Regions from separate parts of the Empedobacter sp. ULE_I140 genome, predicted to be linked through region 2. Evidence: riboswitches for the same ligand, from Rfam matches in the RefSeq annotation. Region 2 holds a riboswitch; each other region holds the start of a gene.
The links. A riboswitch is a leader RNA that binds a small molecule or an ion and turns the genes downstream of it on or off. The one in region 2 is predicted to bind cobalamin.

Region 1 (5,719 bases), 250 kb from region 2:
AATTTTTTTGGTTTCTTTAAATGTTGATAAATCAATCACAGAAACTGTTTTATCATACTCAGGAACTCGATAACCACCTGAATTTGCTACATACAGATTATTCCCAACAACTTCTAATTCTTCTGGCTGATAACCTACCGTCACTTGTCGCGTAACCGATAAATTAATCGTATCAATTTCGACTACTTTTCCTAAAGGTGCTTTCGGATCGATTGTAACAGGACCAGCATACGAAGATGCATACGCTTTACCATTTGCAAACGTGATGTAACGACCATTTTCCAAAGGAATTGTTCCCAAATGTTTGGCTGTTCTTGCATCCATTACTTCGATAAAGTTTGATACATTGATAACCGCATATAATTTATTTCCATAAATTTTTATATCATTCCCAACATCACCCAATTCCTTTACCATAGTAGGATTTACGGTTGCATATATGTTTCGATTATAAGTTCCTGTTGTAAAGTCCATATAATCTACCGTAGCCATATTGCTTCCCATATTTCCTTCGTTTAGCAAATAAAAACCAACGACATCTGTTTTTTCGGGATCAGTTACACCTTCTTCTTCTTTCTCAATCAAATAAGTATCTTGTTGACAAGCATAAAAAGTGATTGCTGTTAAAAAACAGACGAATAATTGTTTGAAATTTCTCATAAGTTTGCGCTTAGTATTAGTTTGAATTGTCTTCCTGGCATTGGATAATTTAAAACCACATCATATTGCTGATTCAAAATATTATTTAATTCAAAAGAAACTTTGAACAAATTTTGATTCAACCTAAATTCTTTATGTATTCCTAAATCATTTGTAAACCAAGGATTAAGACGATTTATTTTAATATTATCTTGATGAACATTGTAACGTTCGCCCACATAAATAAAACTGTAATTAAAATTCCACGTTTTATAAGAAGCAGCTAACACAAAAGAGCCACTATGTTTTGGTGTATATGGAATTTGATTTTTGTAGTAACTTTTCTTCGAATTCGAATAATCCAACGCTTGCAAAAAACCATAGTTAAGCATTGGTGAAACTTCTATTTCTCCTAGTTGGAATGTTGATCGAATTTTAACATCCAACCCTTTTATTCTAACTTCATCCAAATTCAACATCGTAAAACGAAACAGGCTTCCCGAAGGCGCAGCAACAATTTTATCAGTTACTTCATTGTAAAAAGCATCGGCTTGAATTGTAATATTTTTGAAAAAATTTGGAGTTGATTTAGAATATGTAAAACCAACATTATATTGAGTTGAATATTCTGGTCGAAGATTAGAATAACCAATACTAGTATAATACAAATCGTTGAACGTTGGCATTCTAAAAATACGTTTGTAAAATGCTCTGACATTAAAATCATGAGATTTGAATGGTTGATAATTGGCAATAATTGTTGGCGTCCATACATTTTTATCTGGAGCACTTGTGTTCATTTCTACTGATTCTTTTACAAAAGTTCCCAATAAACTTCCTTGCAAACTCAAACCTCCAAGACGATAAGTAGACGCGAACGCAACAAGATTTGTATGACGAGAAGGAAAAGAAAAATTCTTTAAATCTGCTCCCATATTATTAAACTGATAATCTGTTGCAACATTCACATCCCAATTATCTGTAATCGAATAAAGATTTGCCCAAGACACATAAAACTCGCGTTGTGTGTACTTATTTTCTGTTTTTACGGTCGAAACTGTATCTGTATAATGAGTGAAATCGTAAGCAAATTTTGCGTTTATCTTCGATTGAAAGTTTCTGAATCGTTTTTCATATTTTCCTTGAACAAAATAATTTCGATCAACCAAAGTTTGTCCACGTCCATCAAATCGACCACGAACAATTGCGGCAGGAATTCCACGATCAGAATCATATAAATATCCTTTTACATTCCAATTCGATTGATTTCCTTTTCCGATCAATCCTAATTCCAAACGTTTCGCATCAACTTGTCCATCTCTACGTTTCAAAACTGTATCGTATGCAGTTGTTCCATCCAAATTTTTGCGTTGATAACGAAATTTATATACACCATTGGTTTTAACATATTCAGCACTCAAAACAGCACATAATCTGTCCGTAATTTTTTGTTCAATACGAATAGAAGGATTGATTAATTGAATCGAACCTATCTTATAACGAAGTGTAGCATTCGTTTTTTTATCACCAATGAAAACAGGTTTTTTGGTTTGAAGATAAATAGCAGAAGCAGAAGCATAATCTTTCGCTGATTGAAAAATATTACTTTTTTGACCATTATATAAAGAAATCATTTCCATATCGTCTAAAGAAAATTTTCCTAAATCGACAATTCCATTCTGCGCATTTCCAAGTTGAATTCCATCATAAAAAACTGCAACATGTTGAGATCCCATCCCACGAACATCAATAGTTTTTAAACCTCCAACTCCACCGTAATCTTTAATTTGCACTCCTGCAAAAAAACGAACAGCATCTGCCACAGAATGGCTATTTAAAGCCTCTAGTTCCGCTCCTTTCAATTCCTGAACAGGAACAACGGCTTTTACATTATTTTTTAAAATATTAACTTGCTGAAGCTCTAAAATACTATCATGAATAATTTGCGCAGAGGCTATGCGACATGAAAGCAAAATCAAGCTGCAACAAATAATTATAGTTTTTAGATTTCTCATTTAGCAATAATCAATTGTTGCTAACGAGAGTATATGAAGAAGTATTGAAAGGACGAACCTATCCAAAATTTGAACTTCACGCTTTAGTCCCCGAAAGCATTCAACATTTATCATTTTGGTAGGTCTTCTGACTTACTCCTTTTTTAGAAATCCTTCCCATTAAAAACAGTGGATATAATGTATCTAAAAAATATGGAGCTTACAGCAGCGGGTCTGTTCAGGATTTTCACCTGATTCCCTGTTACCGAACGGTTAAGTTCGCACCAAATGTTAATCAAAAGTAAAATTATTATTTTGAATAAACAATTAAATCTTTATCAATAATTGCTAAATAAAAAAAGCTAACTCATTCGTTAGCTTCTTCTTTTACTTTATTTATTTCGATCACTTCTCCAGTTTCATCAACCTGAACCGCAATCTTTTCATAATTCCATTTATCAAATTCTTTCTCTCCTACAATAATTGCAGTTCCAGAACCTTTTGTTCCTTTTATAGGTACAGAAATGTTAGCTTCACCAATATCATTTGTAATAGAAATATTTCCAGTAAAAACTCCGTTCGTTTTAACATCCGTACCCAATTTCTGCTGAACTTCAACATTTTGATTAATAATATTAATTGCATGTTTCGTTACATCACTATCCGAAGTTATCTTACTAAAACCCCAAAAAGCACCACCAATTAACAATCCAAAAAATAAAATCACAAACGACAAACAGCCAACAGGCACAACCCATTTCCAATTACGTTTAAACCAACTTTCCTTTGGTAACAATTGATTATCATACTGATTTTCTTCCATAATATATAGGTTTTGAGTAAAGATAATAAATTTGGGCGTTCCCTCGCTCTTTGCCTTCCATTTATATTATTCATAGAATAAGCAAAATAATACAAACACAGCTAATGCAAATCGCTCGGTCGGGCTATCCGTTGCAATCTTTTGTAAAAGAAGATTAGAAGTGATTACAGGAAATACAATTTCTACAAAAGGATTTCCACTGCTATCCCTAACGCGGGTTTTAAGTTCTGAGTTTTGAGTAATAAGTTATAAGACATAAGATTTAAGACTGACAATAAAAATCTACAAAGGAGTGTTATCGAGTTATGAGTTGTAAGTTCTGAGTTAGTTGTAAAAAGGAAGCTTTCTTTTTATCAAGAAGAAGCTTCTTGTTGACTAATTAGAAGCCTCTTGTTGGATGAAAGCAAGCTTCTTGTTTTATAAAACATAGTCTGGAGATGCGTAAAGCTTACAGCGTTCAGCTAAAGCGCGACGTATAACCACAAAAAAAGCCTCAAGTTGTTCACTTGAGGCTTTTGATAAAAACTGGCGACGACCTACTCTCCCGTAAGTAACAGTACCATCGGCGCAGGCAGGCTTAACTTCTCTGTTCGGAATGGGAAGAGGTGAGCCCTGCAGCTATAGTCACCCTAATATTTTTGTATAGGTTTAGTTCCTATTATATCTTGACATTATTAGAAGCTCTATGCATTAAGCTTAAAGCCTTCACACAATCTTTGGTATTACATTATTAATCCAAATAAGATTAACTAACCTTCTCTATGACGATTAAATCAATCTTAGTATTTAATCTTTTTAATTTTTGATATTGCTATCATTATCTTTGATTCGTTCTACTTTTTTAGAAAAAGTCTATGGGTAATTAGTACTACTCGACTATGACATCACTGCCTTTACATCTATAGCCTATCAACGTTGTAGTCTACAACGACCCTTTAAAGAAGTCTTATCTTGCGGCGAGTTTCGCACTTATATGCTTTCAGTGCTTATCTCTTCCAAACGTAGCTACTCAGCGGTGCACCTGGCGGCACAACTGATACACCAGAGGTTTGTTCAACACGGTCCTCTCGTACTAGAGTCAACTCCGCTCAAACTTCTAACGATCACAACAGATAGAGACCGAACTGTCTCACGACGTTCTGAACCCAGCTCGCGTGCCACTTTAATGGGCGAACAGCCCAACCCTTGGGACCTTCTCCAGCCCCAGGATGTGACGAGCCGACATCGAGGTGCCGAACCTCCCCGTCGATGTGAGCTCTTGGGGGAGACTAGCCTGTTATCCCCGGAGTACCTTTTATCCTTTGAGCGATGGCCCTTCCATACGGAACCACCGGATCACTATGTCCTGCTTTCGCACCTGATCGACTTGTTGGTCTCACAGTCAAGCACCCTTATGCCATTACACTCTACGCACGGTTACCAAGCGTGCTGAGGGTACCTTTGAAAGCCTCCGTTACTCTTTTGGAGGCGACCACCCCAGTCAAACTACCCACCATGCACTGTCCTTCCATAAAGAAGTTAGGCTCCAAGTAAATAAAGGGTGGTATTTCAACAATGACTCCACAATACCTAGCGATACTGCTTCATAGTCTCCCACCTATCCTACACATTATTTACCCGAAGTCAATACAAAGCTATAGTAAAGGTTCACAGGGTCTTTTCGTCCCGTTGCGATTAACCGGCATCTTCACCGATACTACAATTTCACCGAGATCATGGTTGAGACAGTGCCCAGATCGTTACACCATTCGTGCAGGTCGGAACTTACCCGACAAGGAATTTCGCTACCTTAGGACCGTTATAGTTACGGCCGCCGTTTACTGGGGCTTCAGTCAAAACCTTCGAGTTACCTCTAAGCTCCTTCCTTAACCTTCCAGCACCGGGCAGGTGTCAGACCCTATACGTCATATTTCTATTTTGCAGAGTCCTGTGTTTTTGATAAACAGTCGCCTGGGCCTTTTTACTGAGGCTGACATTGCTGTCAGCGACCTTTCTCCCGAAGTTACAGGTCTATTTTGCCTAATTCCTTAACCATGAATCGCTCGAGCGCCTTAGGATACTCTCCTCGACCACCTGTGTCGGTTTACGGTACGGGCTGCACATCTCGCTATTTCTTGGAACAATTTTCAGAGGATTATCACTCTAACCGAAGTCTTCGTGTACTATCCCTACTTTACGTAGGTTCAACGTACTATTCCGTCAGTACGCACCTCCTACAATCATTCGTCACTTTTATTGAGTGCAGGTACGGGAATATTAACCC
Region 2 (5,719 bases):
ACTGTACACCTAATTATTATTTATGTACACCTATTTGTACACTATTTTTTGATGCTTATTTATAAAGAAGTAATTAATTTCTTGAAGTTGAATAGAATAATCTATATTTTACTATCATAATGAAGAAAGGGTAGTATTTATCAATAGTTTATCTAATCTTAATTCTCAGTTAAAGACATAAAAAAAGAGAGCTTCTTGTTAGAAACTCTCTTTTGTAGTAGCGAGGACCGGACTCGAACCGATGACCTTCGGGTTATGAGCCCGACGAGCTACCTACTGCTCCACCTCGCGATTTAGTAGCGAGAACAGGACTCGAACCTGTGACCTTCGGGTTATGAGCCCGACGAGCTACCTACTGCTCCATCTCGCGTTATTGGACTGCAAATATACGTTCATTATTTAAAATACCAAACATTATTCGAAATTATTTTATTTTATTCTGACAAAAAACAAACAAAAACAACATAAACAACTATAATAAAGTGATTTACGTGATTTTAAATATTTAAAATTATTTTTTAATTAACTTTAATTGGTGGATGATTTTCGATAAAATCGATTGCTAAATCAGCACTATCTGTTAAAAATAGTAACTCCTTATATGGTTTTCCTGTAGCTAATTGATGCAAAACTGAATAAATCGCCGTATCTTCTACATATCTTTTCTTACTCAAAAAAATCATTGGACTATAATATCCTGAAGTTCCATAATGATTTTGCGCTGCTTCCTGAAAAATTTCTTGTGTTGTTCCAGCACTTCCAGGCGCATAAACCAGCCCGAACAAACTAATTGTTAGCAACATATCTTCTCGAATACTATTAGAAAAATATTTTGCAATATTCGTTGCAAATAAATTACTCGGTTCGTGACCATAAAACCATGTTGGAATTGCTAAACTTTCAGCACCATTTGGGTAGATTTCTAAAACTTTTTTAGCATTCGTCATAAAATTCTTCGCCAAATATTCAGTTTTATCTTCATCAATAAAGTCTAAATCAGCCAAAATACTAATCGCATTCATCAAATCTTCATCCGAATAATTTGCCATATAAGCTCCTAAATTAGCGGCTTCCATAATTCCAGGACCTCCACCAGAAACAACAAAATAACCTTTCTCAGTAGCCAATTTCGCCGCTTTTGCGGTTTCATTATAAAACTCCGAATTTCGCGCAGTAGAATGTCCGCCCATAAAGCCAACCACTTTTTTCTTCGTCATTCCATTATCATCATATTCCAAAATTCGACGCAAACCATCATCAATAGACAAATCGTGTAAACGTTGCGCTAAAGCTTCTGAAACAGACGGATTATATTTATGTTTTTTGAAGTGTTTATAAATTTTAAGATCTATACTTTGGTCATTATCCGGATCATAACCTTCCATCAACTCTTGCCAAGTATACAATTTTCCACGATATGGATTATAGGGAACTGATTCAAATTTTGGATAAACGAATGCTCCTTTTTCGATTAAATAGATTGCTTCATGTTGTTTAAACTTACAACCCAAAAAAGATGTATTACATAAATTATACTCTTCCCAATTGATTTCTTGACGCAAAAAATTAACATCTTGAACTACTTTATCGGTTAAATCTTTGGTTTGAGAAACTAATTCATTCCATTCTGATAGATTATGAACTAAATCTTTGATTGGTTTTATTTTCATTCTTATTTCTTACTTCATTAAAAATTCGGAAAAATGAATTTACACGAATTATTCCAAACCAACGAATTCGGTACAATAAATCTGCAAATTTTCATTTTTCTAATTTATATTTGCATCAAATTCGTGCTCAACTTAATGGGGAATCGTGTGCAAATCACGAACTGTCGCGCAACTGTAAATCAATATTTTTGACAAGTCAGAATGCCACTAAATTGAGTTAATAATTAACCAAAAACTTTCGCGAAAAAAGTAAAAATTATGTTCTATGAAATCATCAAACCACCACAAAAAAACATTATCAACTCAAAAATTAATTAAGAAAAGTAACGTGTAAATATATGATAATGGAAGTGGAAAAAACACCAAGAGAAGAGTTGATTGAACAACGTATCATCAATTCTGAAACTCGCATTTTCAAAGCTGTTTTTCCTGGAGATACAAACCACCACAACACAATGTTTGGAGGATCAGTAATGTATTTGATGGATGAAATTGCTTTTATGACAGCAACTCGTTTTTGTCGCAAACCTATTGTTACAGTAAGTAGTGACAAAATTGATTTTAAACACTCAATTCCTGCAGGAACTATCGTAGAAATGGTAGGAAAAGTAGTACGTGTAGGACGCTCAAGTTTGGATGTACAAATTGATGTTTTTATCGAAAGTATGTATCGTGACGGACGTGATAAAGCGATTTCTGGAACGTTTACATTAGTTGCAATTAACGAAAACAAACGACCAGTTCCTGTTATTGACTAACACGAGCTATAGAAAATTTTTAATCCTTTATCTTTTTGATAGAGGATTTTTTTATGATTTTCAATTAATAATTGATAATATTCTAAAGGTTTCTTAGTTTTACATTAAACACAAGAAAAATGGAATTACCTTTTGCCGAACCATTTCGCATAAAAATGGTCGAAGAAATTTATCAATCTACTCGAGAAGAACGCGAAAAGTGGATCGAAGAAAAAGATTACAACCTATTCAACCTAGAAAGCCACAAAGTATTTATTGATTTATTAACTGATTCTGGAACTGGAGCAATGTCCGACAAACAGTGGTCTGCAATGATGACTGGAGACGAAAGCTATGCTGGTTCTCAATCTTTCTTAAAACTGAAAGAAACCATTAATACCATTACTGGATTTGAGTTTCTTTTACCTACGCATCAAGGTCGTGCAGCGGAAAATGTATTATTTTCAGCTCTTGTAAAAGAAGGTCATGTTGTTCCTGGGAACTCGCATTTCGATACAACAAAAGGTCACATCGAATTTAGAAAAGCGCACGCGATTGATTGTACTATTGATGAGGCTTTTGACAGCGAATTGATTCATCCTTTCAAAGGAAATATCGATTTACAAAAGTTAGAAAATGTCTACAAAGAATACGGAAAAGAACAAATTCCATTTACATTAATCACTGTTACGTGCAATTCTTCTGGTGGTCAACCTGTATCAATCGAAAATATTCGTCAAGTTCGTGAATTGTCTAATCAATATGGAATTCCAGTCTTTTTTGATGGCGCTCGTTTTGCGGAAAATGCTTATTTCATCAAAGAAAGAGAAGAAGAATTCAAAACGAAAACGATTAAAGAAATTGTTTTAGAAATGTTTTCTTACGGTGATGGAATGACAATGTCTGCGAAAAAAGATGGTTTGGTAAATATTGGTGGATTTATTGCACTGAATAACGAAGAGCTATATAAAATTTGTGGAAATTTCGGAATTATTTACGAAGGATATTTAAGTTATGGCGGTTTAGCTGGACGTGATTTAGCAGCTTTAGCACAAGGTTTACAAGAATCGACAGAATATTCTTATTTACAATCGCGCATCAAACAAATTGAATATTTAGGGAATAAATTAATTGAATTTGGAATTCCAATTCAGCAACCAATTGGTGGACATGCCATCTTTGTTGATGCTGTAAAGTTTTTACCAAATGTAACACGTGAAGAATTTCCTGCGCAAACATTGGGAATCGAATTGTACAAAGAAGCTGGAATTCGTGGTGTAGAAATCGGAACTATTTTGGCAGATCGTGATCCTGAAACGAGAGAAAATCGTTATCCAAAATTAGAATTATTGCGTTTAGCAATTCCTAGAAGAACTTATTTTCAAAGTCATATGGATTATATTGCAGTAGCTTTGAAAAATATTTTTGATCGACGAAACGAGATTAATTCAGGTTATGAAATTTCGTGGGAATCTGAAATTTTAAGACATTTCACTGTAAAATTGAAAAAGAAATAAATAAAAAATCCTTCAGATAATCTGAAGGATTTTTTTGATATTACCATCTCCAATCGCCCGAAATACGAAGTGGAGTTTCTAAATTTCCTTTGATTAAGGCTTCTTTTACTTCTTGCTCGTTCCAACGTTTTGAAGGAATTTCTTTCAAATTACTCAAACGATACAACAAATAGGTTTCCAAAATCACATTATTTTTCAAACCAATTTCTTCTACATAATCAAATGTATCGCAATTCGCGTGGTAACAATTTAACGCTCCTTTTGTAAATTGACTATCCGAAAGCCCAATAATAGGCACGCCTTGCAACATAAACGGTTGATGATCTGAATGTAAATCTACACTCGCAAATGTTTTCAATTTAAAATCTGGAATCACTTTTTGAACATCATTCGCATAATCAGTTAAAATAGGCAAATTACTTTCCATTGTCGAATAATACGACTTTGGATTTGTTGTCATATCCATATTCGACATTGTTTTGATTTGATTGATAGAACCATCTTTCAACGCTTGATTGACATAATATTTAGAACCTATCAAACCAACTTCTTCGCCCATAAATAAAACAAATTCTATTGTTCGATCATTTTGAAGATTCAACTTTTTATACGTTCGTGCAATATCCATCACAGAAAAACTTCCAACGCCATTATCAATCGCACCTGTAGCTAAATCCCAACTATCTAAATGCCCTCCAAGAACTATTTTCTCATTTGGAAATTTAGAACCGATTATCTTTGCTATAATGTTGCGACCTTTCATTTGTCCAACATCATTTTTCATTTCGATTTTAGCAATTTCTTTTCCTTTTGATAGATTTTCTTTGATTTTCAATCCATCTTCTAAACTGATATTAATCGCAGGAATTTTAATAATTTCTCCCGTCACAGAGGCCGTTCCTGTTAATAGAATTCCTCCAGCAGGACGATTAAACAAGATAATTCCTTTCGCTCCGTACTTCTCTGCTAAAGCTGTTTTTTCTGAACGATGTAGATTTTCGATTTCTTTTGGTGTTCCATCCAACAAACCAAGCGCAGCAAAAACAATCTTTCCTTTTACTTTATCACCAATCTTTTTATAATCTTCTTCAAGTCCATTTCCCAAATCAATCAATTCTCCCGAAAGACTAACATTTGCTGGCGAATGCGCCAAAGCAACGGATTTTATAGGTTGATTATTGATTTTTAAATCTAAACTTTTACGATTCCATCCGCTAAATGTAAACTCTTGAAAAGACACATCATAACCATACGAACGCAACAAATTGGCTGCATATTCTTCTGCTATTCGTCCATTTTCTGTTCCTGTAGCGCGATGTCCAATTGTTTCGGTTACTTTTTTTAATTGTTGATAAGCTTCAGAATTTTGTTGTACTTCTTTGTTAATCAAGTCTAAAACTTGTTGATTAGTTTGAGCAGATAAACTCATGGTTGTAGAGATTAAAACTAGTGTTAATAAAAATTTCGATTTCATGTGTGAGTATTTCTATAAACTTAAAAATGTTTTTGGAAATAGTTGATAGAATGGGAGGAAAATTTAATCAAAAAAAATAGTCCTCAAAAAATGAGGACTATTTATATGAAATTATAAATTATTTCTTAATGAGCTGGTACGAAACGCTCTCTTGCATCTTGCAATAATTTTTCTGCTTCTGCTTTATCACCGTACCCTTCAATTGTTGTTGTTTTATTTTCTAAGTCTTTATAAACTCTGAAAAAGTGCTCAACTTCTTTCAATGTATGAGGATTCATATCAGTGATGTTTTCTAATTGGTTCCATGTTGGATCAGCAACT
Region 3 (5,719 bases), 240 kb from region 2:
ATAGAAATGTAAAATATTCGAATATTACAAATTTAGAAAGTGTTGATACTCGAATTTTTGATTATTTTATGAGCGGTTTAGAAAATCATTATAAAAAAGAAGGTTCTTCTACAGATTTCAATTTAAATCTTAACTTTAAAATCGGTTATCAATTTTAAACAAAACATGAAAAAAATAATTTTAACGACAATTTGTTTGGCTGTCTCACAAGTTAATTTTGCACAAAAAATTTCAACGAATGATTATGAAGTTAAAACAACTTTAGCTGACTTTAATCTAAAAGGAAAGGTTGAAAAAGTGACTTCAAACGCAACAAATGCAAAAGGAAACACCACAACTTTACCTTTTTTAGAAAATGAATTTTACAATCAAATTTCGTTAGAATTTAATTCAAAAGGTTTGTTAACAAAACGAACAAATTATTTGGATTATCAAGGAAAATTAGCTGTTTATAACTATGTTAATTACGACTACAATAACTCAAATTTAATTGATAAACAAACGAATACAGTTATTAACAATGGTGAAGATCCAAAACGAGTTGCTTCGGACAAAAACTTCGTTTATGACAATAAAAATCAGTTGATAAACTTGACAGAAAAAATCGAAGGGAAATCGTCAAAATCTAATTATGAAACGATTTTTAATTATTCGAATAAGTTGGATAAAATCACAACAAAAGTGGAAGGTTCTACGATTAGTGAAAATAATTTGACGTATAACAAAAATGGTTTATTGGTTTTGGATGAAATAACTTCTTTTGATGGAAAAAAAGGACGAAAATCGTATTATATTTATGATAAAGAAACGCCTATTTTTCAGGAAGAAATTGCTGGAAATTCGAGCAAAATAATGTTTTTTGAGAATGGAAATATTTCTAAATTACAATCATTTCACGCCAATAAAACGTTAGCCTATCAAGCTGATTTCGATTCGAAAAATGAAATTGTCAACTTTAAAAAACAATCCTTCCGAAATGGACAAGTAGTTTTAACTTCTTATCAAGTTTCGTATGAATATGATTCGAAAAATAATTGGATAAAAGCCTCTATTTCAACTAATGGAGAATTGAAATATGTTGTAAAACGAACGATAAATTATTATTAAAACACAAAAGGTTGAGCGTTGCTCAACCTTTCTTCACAAATAAATAACACTACACTACTTAAGTCATAAAAGTAGGATGTTAAGCTTAAATCGCTTTTGGCGTATATATTTTTCTTAATTCTTTTGTCGCCGCAACCATTTCAATCAAAGCTTTTTCGGTTTCTTCCCAATGACGCGTTTTTAGTCCACAATCAGGATTCACCCATAATTGATCTGCCGGAATAACTTTTGCCGCTTTCTCTATCAAATCAACCATTTCTTCTTTCGACGGAACTCGAGGCGAATGAATATCATAAACTCCAGGTCCGATATCATTTGGATAATTGAAATCTGAAAAAGCATTTAATAATTCCATTTGACTTCTCGAACATTCAATTGTAATAACATCCGCATCTAAATCAGCAATATTTTGAATAATATCGTTGAATTCTGAATAACACATATGCGTATGAATTTGAGTAGAATCATCAACATTACTTGAAGCTAATTTGAACGAATCAACCGTCCATTTCAAATAATTTTGCCATTCATCTTTTCTCAATGGTAAACCTTCTCGAATTGCAGGTTCATCAATCTGAATAATTTTAATTCCAGCTTTTTCTAAATCTGAAACTTCATCACGAATCGCCAATGCAATTTGTTTACACGTCGTAGATCTTGGTTGATCATCGCGAACAAAAGACCATTGCAAAATCGTAACTGGACCAGTCAACATTCCTTTTACTTTTTGTTCTGTGATAGATTGCGCATATTTCGACCAATAAACCGTCATTGGAACTGGGCGATAAACATCACCAAAAATAATAGGCGGTTTTACACAACGCGTTCCATAACTCTGAACCCAACCATTTTTAGAGAAGACAAATCCGGCTAATTTTTCACCAAAATATTCCACCATATCGTTGCGCTCATATTCACCATGCACCAAAACATCAATGCCAATTTCCTCTTGCCACTCTATCGTACGCTTGGTTTCTTGTTTCAATAAAGTATCATATTCTTCGGCAGATAATTCTCCTTTTTTATATTTCGCACGCCAACTTCTCACCTCTTGTGTTTGTGGAAAAGATCCGATTGTTGTCGTTGGGAAAGGCGGAAGATTCAATACATTTTGTTGCACAATTTTTCGTTGTCCAAAACTATTTGTACGATTATAATCTTCATCTTTTATTGCATTTACTCGTTCTTTAACTTGAGTTTGATGAATTAATTGAGAATTTTTTCTATTATTAATAGAGAATTGATTCGCTTCATATTGTTGAATCAATTTTTCGTCATTCGGGTTTGAAAAATAATTTTTTAAGAAAGCAACTTCTTCTAATTTTTGCTTCGCAAATGCAAACCAATCTTTGATTGTTGTCGGAAGATTTTTTTCGTTTGTTTCTAAATCTAAATCACAAGGCGAATGTAATAATGAACAAGATGTTGAAATAATAACACGTTTTTCTCCAATTTTGTTCACAACTTTTTCTATGGTTGAAAGCGATTTTTGAAAATCATTTTTCCAAATATTTCGACCATCAACTAAACCTAAAGAAAGTTTTAATTGAGAAGGAATTAGATTCAATATTTCATCGATTTGATTTTCGTCACGAACCAAATCAAGATGCAAAATATCAATTGGTAAATTGATTGCTAAAGCTGTATTATCTTTCAATCCATCAAAATAAGTTGCGACCTGAATTGTAAGTTGAGGAAATTCTTTTCTTATTTTTTTGTAAACTTCTTGATAAGCTGTTTTCGATTTTTCGTCTAAATCTAAAGCTAAAAAAGGTTCGTCGAACTGAATTGTATTTGCTCCATGATTGATTAAATCATGAATAATTTCAAAGTAAACTGGCAATAAATTCTGAATTAAATCAATTCGATCAAATCCCTCTTCTTTTTCTTTTCCTAATAATAAATACGTAATCGGTCCAATTAAAACAGTTTTTGGATTAAAACCTTCTTTTTTTGCAGCGATAAATTCGTTTACAATTGAGTTTGAGAAATATTTAAATTCTTGATTTTTTACAAATTCCGGAACGATATAATGATAGTTGGTATCAAACCATTTTGTCATTTCCATCGCTGTAATATCTAAATTATCTTTTTGATAACCTCTTGCCATCGCAAAATACAAGTCTAATTCTGTGTTCTTTTTATTTAACGCAACCGTATTGAAACGCGCTGGAATTGCACCAACTGATAACGTAGAATCTAAAACTTGATCATAAAAAGAAAAGTCATTACACGGAATTAAATCAATTCCGGCAGCTTGTTGCAATGCCCAATTTTGTTTGGTAATTGTACGGCTTGTTTGCAATAAAGCTTGTAGTTCAATTTTACCTGCCCAATAGTTTTCGCAGGCTTTTTTTAGTTCACGGTTAGCGCCAATTCTTGGATAACCTAAAATTTGTGTTTGCATTTTGATTGTTTTTTAATGTTCAAAAACACAAACGCGAGTTGATAAATAGTAAACCTATTGTGACAGACTGACTTCAAATCGCGAAAGTATCATCTTTTGTTTCTATTGGTAATCTGACTTGTAATTTGCATTACTTACAGTTGCGCGACAGCTCGTGATTCTCACACGATTCCCCAATAATTTGTTGTTTATTTCTTTACAAATGTAACAAGACAAAATAAACGATTGTAAAACTTGAAAAAATAAGATTATACAACTTATTATTAATATTTTTACAAAACAAAACACTTAAACAACGATAAAATATCGTGTTGAAAAGAATATTATTTGGATGGAAACATTAGATCAAACCGATTTAGAATTATTAAGAATTCTACAAAAAGATTCGAAATTGACAGTAAAAGCAATTGCTGCTTTAGTTAATTTATCTCCTTCACCCGTTTTTGAACGTATAAAAAGGTTGGAACAACAAGGTTATATCAAAAATTATAGAGCGGTTTTGGATGCAGAAAAGCTGAACAAAGGCTTTATGGTTTTTTGCAGCATTAAGCTAAAACAACATGATCGCACGATTGGGAATAAACTTGTGGAAGATATTTTGTTGATTGATGAAGTGGTGGAATGTTATAATATTTCGGGCGAATATGATTTTATCTTAAAAGTACAAGTTTTGGATATGAAGCAATATCAAGATTTTGTTTTCAATAAATTGGGCGCTTTAGAAAGCATCGGGAGTACGCACAGCTCTTTTGTGATGGCTGAAATAAAAAATACGTACGGAATCAATATTTAAAAAAAAAAACAAAAGGTTGAGCAATGCTCAACCTTTTTTCCACAAATAAATAACACACTACTTTTTGATTACCTTGAAAGTAGAATTGTTAACTTTTATGATGTAAACACCTTTTGGTAAAGAGGAAACATCTAATTGATTTTTCCCTTTTTGAAGTGTTTTCTCTGTCATTTTAGTTCCTGTAATAGCGAAAATTTCGGCTTTTGAAGCTTCATTTGTTTCAATAAACAATACATTATTAACAGGATTTGGATAAACATTTACAACAGATTTAGCTAAATCATTTGTACCTAAAACGGCTGATGAAATTGTGATGTTTTGTGAAACAACTTTTCCATTCGAATTGAAAGAAAGTTTAATTTTAGCTGTTCCATTTTTTAGTGGATTAATCACTAATTCTTCCTTATCATTAATCGAAATTTCAGCTACATCATCATTTTCAATGATTTCTAAATCTTTTACAATCGCTGCTGATAAATTATCAACATCCGAAACTTTATCTTTCAAATCAATTGTTGTTGCTGTGTTAATTTGATAAGTTGTCTCTAAATCATTGATAATTGGTGCCGCATTATCTGGAAAAACAGGCATTGAAGGAAACCAATAATACTCACTTAATTTCACCGACTCTTTAAGAGTTCCATTATCAAAAAATCTATGCACAAAATTAATTTGAGAATTAGTTCCCCAACCTGAACCAATAGTAGTTAATACTAGTTCGTTTGTCAACGGATCAATTCTTAAACCTGCTCCATAATATGTTTCCTTTGGTGTCGTATCTTGACCAGGAATTTCTATAAAAGTTTCTTCAAATTTATTATTTGTTACATCGTATTTCACAACATTGATTCCTGATAGAAAATAAATACTATTATCTTGTGTTGAAGAACAAAAAGTACCAGCATTCCAAGCAGAAGGAGTTGGAACTGTTTTCGTAGGAATAGCAATTTCTGTAGTTTCTAAAGTCGTAGGATTTATTTTGACTAATTTTTTAGATAAAGCTCCCCATACATTTCCATCTTTAGATTGCACAACTGAAATAAAACTTCCAGCAATCGTTTGTTTTATTTGATGTGTTTTTGGGTCGATAACTAAAATTCCTCCAGTACTTGAAACAGCAAAAACAAATTTAGATGTACGAATCATATTTCCTACTTGACCAACTTTAGAAGTTCCATCAATCAGAGAACCAATTTTTAAATTCTCAATATCAAAAAGATAAATTCCTTTTGCAGATCCTATATAACCTTTTTTACTATTAATCCCAAGAAAACTTCTACCATCAGCACCAATTGTTTCGAAACTTGCTTTTTTCTGTAATGTTTTCGAATCTGCAACAACTAAACGATTTCCTTGTTTCGAAACAATGTAAAAATTATCGCCATATATTGTTCCATATTGAGAAGTTACAC

Region 1: it holds a riboswitch for cobalamin, as region 2 does, so the genes downstream of both, ACTS9J_RS01440 (TonB-dependent receptor) here and ACTS9J_RS02555 (acyl-CoA thioesterase) in region 2, are expected to answer to the same signal.
Region 3: it holds a riboswitch for cobalamin, as region 2 does, so the genes downstream of both, metE (5-methyltetrahydropteroyltriglutamate--homocysteine S-methyltransferase) here and ACTS9J_RS02555 (acyl-CoA thioesterase) in region 2, are expected to answer to the same signal.

Annotation. Positions count from the first base shown of each region.
Region 1 is NZ_JBQMTX010000001.1:301,308-307,026, reverse strand. Features, by position in the region: gene ACTS9J_RS01445 (DUF5074 domain-containing protein) at 1-660, opposite strand, end outside; gene ACTS9J_RS01440 (TonB-dependent receptor) at 657-2,654, opposite strand; cobalamin riboswitch at 2,754-2,937, opposite strand; gene ACTS9J_RS01435 (cytochrome c oxidase assembly factor Coa1 family protein) at 3,001-3,456, opposite strand; rRNA gene rrf (5S ribosomal RNA) at 3,980-4,088, opposite strand; rRNA gene ACTS9J_RS01425 (23S ribosomal RNA) at 4,299-5,719, opposite strand, start outside.
Region 2 is NZ_JBQMTX010000001.1:551,534-557,252, reverse strand. Features, by position in the region: tRNA gene ACTS9J_RS02570 (tRNA-Met) at 219-291, opposite strand; tRNA gene ACTS9J_RS02565 (tRNA-Met) at 298-370, opposite strand; gene ACTS9J_RS02560 (LOG family protein) at 519-1,670, opposite strand; adenosylcobalamin-variant (AdoCbl-variant) riboswitch at 1,799-1,885, shown strand; gene ACTS9J_RS02555 (acyl-CoA thioesterase) at 2,015-2,428, shown strand; gene ACTS9J_RS02550 (tryptophanase) at 2,548-3,924, shown strand; gene ACTS9J_RS02545 (M28 family peptidase) at 3,965-5,398, opposite strand; gene ACTS9J_RS02540 (inorganic diphosphatase) at 5,524-5,719, opposite strand, start outside.
Region 3 is NZ_JBQMTX010000001.1:309,803-315,521, reverse strand. Features, by position in the region: gene ACTS9J_RS01485 (hypothetical protein) at 1-158, shown strand, start outside; gene ACTS9J_RS01480 (hypothetical protein) at 166-1,107, shown strand; gene metE (5-methyltetrahydropteroyltriglutamate--homocysteine S-methyltransferase) at 1,193-3,514, opposite strand; cobalamin riboswitch at 3,601-3,736, opposite strand; gene ACTS9J_RS01470 (Lrp/AsnC family transcriptional regulator) at 3,846-4,307, shown strand; gene ACTS9J_RS01465 (T9SS type A sorting domain-containing protein) at 4,365-4,898, opposite strand; partial or broken gene ACTS9J_RS01460 (DUF5074 domain-containing protein) at 4,896-5,719, opposite strand, start outside.